One region of the Bacillus sp. LQ16 genome, then DNA from elsewhere that is predicted to be linked to it. Evidence: a T-box and tRNA genes for the amino acid it is inferred to sense, from the RefSeq annotation. Region 1 holds a T-box; the other holds one or more tRNA genes.

Region 1 (3,172 bases):
TGTTTCTCCTTCAAATTTCAGCATGTTTTCTAATGAGAATTCAATATTGTGCATACGCTCATTTTTTAAATCGTGGAAAATAACTGCACCTACACCGACTTGCTTTGCTACTACTTCTTTTTGTTTTAAGTTTGGATTTTTCTCTTCAATATTTTGTTTTGCAAGGTCGATTGCTTCCTCAAGTACTTCTTCAAGTAAAATAACTCTTCCTTTACGTGTCGACATTTTCTTACCATCTTTTAAAATGAAGCCAAACGGTACGTGTTCCATACCATCAACCCAAGTATAGCCAAGTTTTTTTAATACAGTGAAAAATTGATTGAAATGTAAGCTTTGTTCTGGACCAACAACATATAGCGCTTTATCAAACCCATAAGTGTTTTGACGATATAAAGCTGCCGTTAAGTCACGCGTTGCATAAATCGTCGCACCATCTGATTTTCTAATTAAGCAAGGCGGCATTCCTTCTTCTTCTAAATTAACGACTAATGCGCCTTCTGATTCTTCCAGTAAGTCGTGCTCTTCTAAAATCCCAATAAAGTCTTCCATTTTATCATTATAGAAAGCTTCGCCTTGAAAATTAGTAAATTCCACACCGAGAAGTTCATAAATACGAGAAAATTCTTTTAATGATTCGTGACGGAACCAATTCCAAAGTTCAACTGCTTCTTCATCGCCTTCTTCTAGCTTTTTAAACCAAGCACGTCCTTCTTCTTCTAATTCATCATTCTCTTTTACTTCTACATGAAACTGAACATATAACTTAAATAGCTCACGTATTGGATCCTCTTTCACTACTTCTTCATTTCCCCATTTTTTATAAGCCGTAATTAACTTTCCAAACTGTGTTCCCCAATCTCCTATATAATTAATCCCTACAACTTCATAGCCACATTTTTCAGCGATATGTTTCAGCGAATTTCCTATCATTGTAGAACGTAAATGCCCCATCGAAAAAGGTTTCGCGATATTAGGAGAGGAATAATCAATTACTACTGTTTTTTCACAGCCAAAGTGGTTTTGACCGAACTCTTCTTTCTCCGCTAAAACTGTTTTTAATACTGCATCACTTACAGTTTCACGATTGAAAAATACATTTACATAAGGACCAACGGCTTCTACTTTCGTAAAAAACGGATCATTTAATTTCTCAGCAACTTCCTTTGCGATAAGAGCTGGTGCTTTTTTATATTGCTTCGCTAATGAAAAACATGGGAACGCTGCATCTCCAAATTCATCTTGTTTCGGTGTTTCAATTAAATCTAAAATTTGTTTTTGCGTTAATTCATTCGTGAAAATATTAGATAAACTTTCCGCAAACTGCATTTTATAATCCATGATACAACCTCCTTATTTTTTAAAACACAAAAAACTCGTCTCTAAAAAAGAGACGAGTTTGAACCCGTGGTACCACCCTTGTTGTTCGTTACGAACCACTTTCCCGTTTATAACGAGGACAGGGGGCCTCGGCTTTCTCTACTATTCGTTCAAGAAGCATCTCCGAAGTGCGCTTCATCTTTTTCTTCCGTACTAGGCTCACACCATCCCTAGCTCGCTTTCCTTCTAAAAAAGACTACTCTCTTCATCACAGACAGTATATTTAATTAATTATTGCTTATTATACATCTTTTCAAACAATTAGCAAGGGTCAATTACACCAAAGTGAAACTTAGCACTTTTTCTTTTGTATACGTGAAAATTGTGTTTTTCAAATCTAGAACTACGGAAATGATCTTTTAATACAACACGCTTTCTCGCCACTCGCTTCGCCTCCGCAATTGTTTCATCAGTAATATCATGATACAAAGCGAAGTGTTTTAATCCTTTAATTCCGTCAGATTCTATGACAGTTTCTTCAAACATCGGATCAAGGTAAACGACATCATAACTATTGTCTTCACATTGCGCTAAAAATGAAAAATGCTCCGTTTGCGTTACTTGGATTCTTTGCATTGCTTCATCGATTTCAGAAACAGATGAAGACCATGTTTTCAAACCATTTCTCATGATATAAGCCATATATTCATTGCCTTCAAGTCCTGTTACTGTTCCACTTTCACCAACAACATAACTAGCTACAATACTATCTGATGCCATACCGAGCGTACAATCTAACACTGTCATTCCGCTCTCTAATTTAGCAGCTTGTACAAACGGATCGTGTTCTCCACGCATTAACCTTTTCACACGAAACATCGCTGAGTTCGGATGAAAGAAAAATGATTCTTCCGTACCTTTCGGATAAATAGCTAATCGGTTCTTTCCTACGACAAGTATATCTTGTTCATACTGCTCATGTAATTTATGCACTGGTATATCATTACGTAAAATGAAAGAACGATTTAATTCTTCTGCTACCTTTTTTGCATATGCTGTCATTTCTTTGTTTGTTCTTCCTGCTGTTGTTACGATCATTGTTTCACCTCTATATAAAGAAAAGAGGGAGATTTACTCTCCCCCTTCTTTAACAATTCTTTTCGAAAGCTTGCTCTAAGTTCGTAATAATTTCGTCCATAGTTGCACCTTCAATTTCATGACGGTGAATGAAGTGAACAACTTCTTTTCCTTTTAATAATGCCATAGATGGTGAAGATGGAGGAATTTCTCCGAAGTATTCACGCATTTTTGCAGTAGCATCTTTATCTTGACCTGCGAATACAGTTACAAGATGATCAGGTTGTTTTTCAGCACGAACAACCGCTTGACCTGCTGATGGACGTGCTAAACCAGCTGCACAACCACAAACAGAGTTTACAACTACTAAAGTTGTACCTGATGTATTTTCCATAAATTCTGTTACAGCTTCTTCTGTAGTTAACTCTTCAAACCCAGAACGCACTAACTCTTGGCGCATTGGGATTACCATTTGGCGCATGTATTCTTCATAAGCATTTGACATCTTGTAATCTCTCCTTCAACTTTCATTCCAAATTCATCATATCACGCTCTATTAATAGGTGCAAAAGAAAGATAACGATGATTTCATTTTTTTGTAGGGATTTCACAAACCCCACCGCGGCAATGTCCCACTGGAACAAGTTTTCTATTATTAGCGATATAATCGTATACTTTACTTCCAAAACCAAGTACGATAGATAGCTTTATAAAAGGAACTGCAAACCAATAAGATGGAACGGCCTTTGCCAATACATCTATGCTCTGAATGCCGTCA
Region 2 (3,172 bases), 2.5 Mb from region 1:
CTAACTCTTCTTTTGTAAACTTGTAGCCTTTTGTCATTTCATTCATCCTCTCGTTTTGTTTTTTATTTTTATTTACAAATCTTAATTGACGTTGTTAATCCTATAATTACTCCCACACAAAGTGGTGTTGTTTCTGGTTGTACATCCGATGCCCCTTGAATTTCCGCTAATTCTTCTTCGCTTAATTCATTTAACGCTTTTCCTGATGGATGTTTCGGTAAATCTTTTAATTTTTCTCTTACTTGTGGATCTTTCCATGCCTCTACTAACTCTTCTTTTGTGAACTTGTAGCCTTTTGTCATTTCATTCATCCTCTCATTTTGTTTTTTATTTTTATTTACAAATCTTAATTGACGTTGTTAATCCTATAATTACTCCCACACAAAGTGGTGTTGTTTCTGGTTGTACATCTGATGCCCCTTGAATTTCCGCTAGTTCTTCTTCGCTTAATTCATTTAACGCTTTACCCGATGGATGTTTCGGTAAATCTTTTAACTTTTCTCTTACTTGTGGATCTTTCCAAGCCTCTACTAACTCTTCTTTTGTGAACTTGTATCCTTTTGACATTTCATTCATCCTCTCATTTTGTTTTTTATTTTTATTTACAAATCTTAATTGACGTTGTTAATCCTATAATTACTCCCACACAAAGTGGTGTTGTTTCTGGTTGTACATCTGATGCCCCTTGAATTTCCGCTAGTTCTTCTTCGCTTAATTCATTTAACGCTTTACCCGATGGATGTTTCGGTAAATCTTTTAACTTTTCTCTTACTTGTGGATCTTTCCAAGCCTCTACTAACTCTTCTTTTGTGAACTTGTATCCTTTTGACATTTCATTCATCCTCTCATTTTGTTTTTTATTTTTATTTACAAATCTTAATTGACGTTGTTAATCCTATAATTACTCCCACACAAAGCGGCGTTGTTTCTGGTTGTACATCCGATGCCCCTTGGATTTCCGCTAATTCTTCCTCACTTAATTCATTTAGCGCTTTTCCAGATGGGTGTTTCGGTAAGTCTTTTAATTTTTCTCTTACTTGTGGATCTTTCCATGCTTCTACTAATTCCTCTTTTGTAAATTTAAATTTCTTAACCATTTCATTCCTCCTTTTGTTTTTCTATTCATTTGTTTATTTATTTGTTTGTTGTTCTCTACAGTTATAAATTTACAAGATTCAAAGTTTTTAGGTAACTTCGCAAAATTGCATATTTTTAACATTTTTAAAATAAAAAATTCCTAACCTACAAAATGTAAGTTAGGAATTTCAGCTCCGGATTCAACAGTAAATAAACAATAATAGGCTAACAATAACATCAAAAAAGCCCTTTGCACGTGGTATTTTTACTTACCACACAAAGGGCTTCTGCACAAAATAATATTAAAGTTTATATAACGCGCCCAGAGGGATTCGAACCCCCGGCAGACGTGGTACCGGAAACCACCGCTCTATCCGACTGAGCTATGGGCGCATGATTATAGAAAACACTTCATTTTCTTCTCATAATAATAGCAATAAAATCCATCTAAATCAATAAAAATATCCCCGTAATACCTTATGCATCTTAGCTAAAAGCATATAAAATCTATTCCACCCCTAAATTTTCCAATCATAAATTCACCCCAACTCACAAATTATAATCTTTGAATTGATATTCCAAAGGGGGCTTCATTCAATGACTGTAATTACGAAACTAAAGCAAACTGTTTCTGGATTAAAAAGTGCACAAGCTAGCTTAGAGGGATTCGCTCTTGATACGGATAACCAACAAGCGAAGCAACTTTTCCAAACAGCTGCGCAGCAAACACAAACGATTATCGATTCTTTAAACCCACGCGTTGAAGAAGTCCAACAAGAAGAACCACAATACTCACAGCAATAACAAATCAGTCTTGCTGTGAAATAGAAAAAGGATGATATGCAGTCATCCTTTTTCTATCACATTACATATTGCAATAGAAATGGAATGATAATTATGCGAAAACTCGGCCTCATAACCGCATTATTTGCACTTCTATTTAGCTCTTTTACCGGATGTGATAATAGTCCTTTAGATAAAAAAGTGAAAGAAGAAGCAAAACGAACGGAGAAAGAAAAAGGTCCAAAGTTAACAAAGACGAGTACGGAATCCTTTAATCAATCTATATCACAAGGAGCGAAGAAAAGAGCTCTCGCTATGGATGAAATTATAAAAAGCACAGCAGTGAATTCAAATTTAGATCTCTACATAGCAGTTACACCTGAGCATCACGAAAGGTTTGGATTAAAACCTCTTCGTAAAAAGCTTCAAAAGCAGCTAAGTGATGAGCATCCTACTTTCGATGTTCGTGTCAGTACAGATAAAAAAATCTTTATGTTACTCGAAAAACTCGAAAGAAAAATTAAGGAAAAAGAAGTATCTAAAGATGAAATTAATAAACAATTAAAATTCATTGGTAAAAAAATGGAGTCTAACACTTAACGCTTTTTAAAAGAAAAGGAAGGATTGCAATGTCTAGTAAAGATAAAAACTTAACCCCTGTACAACAGGAGTATAAAAAATTCGAACAAGAACGCGAACCGAAACGACCTGTCTTAAAAAATTGTATAAAAGCCTTTTTCGTCGGTGGTTTTATTTGCTTCATCGGACAACTTATTTCTACTTTTTACATCACATATTTTGATTTCACTGAACGCTCAGCAGGAAATCCAACAGTCGCAACTCTTATTTTCATTTCTATGTTACTAACTGGATTTGGTATATACGATCGTTTTGGACAGTTTGCTGGTGCTGGTACAGCTGTACCTGTTACTGGATTTGGTAACTCTGTTATTGCAGCATGCATCGAACACCGAACGGAAGGATTCGTCCTTGGTGTTGGCGGCAATATGTTTAAACTAGCGGGTTCTGTTATTTTATTTGGTGTATTTTCAGCTTTCGTCATCGCACTTATTAAAACGATTCTCGTTCAATGGGGAGGTCTATAAATGTTACAAGGACACCGAACGTGGGTATTTGAAAATAAACCCGTTATTATTTCGACAGGAGTCGTTGGTGGACCGTTTGAAGCAAAGGGGAACATCCCAGAAGACTTCGATATCCTTCATGAAGATTTATGGCTCGGACAAGATTCCTATGAAAAAGCACATAAAATTTTATTCGAAGAAGCTTGTAGTCGCGCTACTGAAAAAGC

What was found. A T-box is a leader RNA that pairs with one kind of tRNA and senses whether it is charged. The one in region 1 lies ahead of argS (arginine--tRNA ligase), so its partner is inferred to be a tRNA-Arg.
Region 2: it encodes a tRNA-Arg, which carries the amino acid that the T-box ahead of argS (arginine--tRNA ligase) is inferred to sense. The anticodon was not compared.

What each region holds. Positions count from the first base shown of each region.
Region 1 is NZ_CM173491.1:2,137,452-2,140,623, reverse strand. It holds gene argS (arginine--tRNA ligase) at 1-1,338, opposite strand, end outside; T-box leader at 1,384-1,598, opposite strand; gene AC3EMB_RS10820 (class I SAM-dependent methyltransferase) at 1,639-2,415, opposite strand; gene AC3EMB_RS10815 (BrxA/BrxB family bacilliredoxin) at 2,465-2,899, opposite strand; gene AC3EMB_RS10810 (thiol-disulfide oxidoreductase DCC family protein) at 2,983-3,172, opposite strand, start outside.
Region 2 is NZ_CM173491.1:5,002,342-5,005,513, forward strand. It holds gene AC3EMB_RS25430 (mersacidin family lantibiotic) at 1-37, opposite strand, end outside; gene AC3EMB_RS25435 (mersacidin family lantibiotic) at 69-302, opposite strand; gene AC3EMB_RS25440 (mersacidin family lantibiotic) at 334-567, opposite strand; gene AC3EMB_RS25445 (mersacidin family lantibiotic) at 599-832, opposite strand; gene AC3EMB_RS25450 (mersacidin family lantibiotic) at 864-1,097, opposite strand; tRNA gene AC3EMB_RS25455 (tRNA-Arg) at 1,395-1,470, opposite strand; gene AC3EMB_RS25460 (DUF1657 domain-containing protein) at 1,675-1,881, shown strand; gene AC3EMB_RS25465 (YhcN/YlaJ family sporulation lipoprotein) at 1,975-2,460, shown strand; gene spoVAC (stage V sporulation protein AC) at 2,490-2,966, shown strand; gene spoVAD (stage V sporulation protein AD) at 2,967-3,172, shown strand, end outside.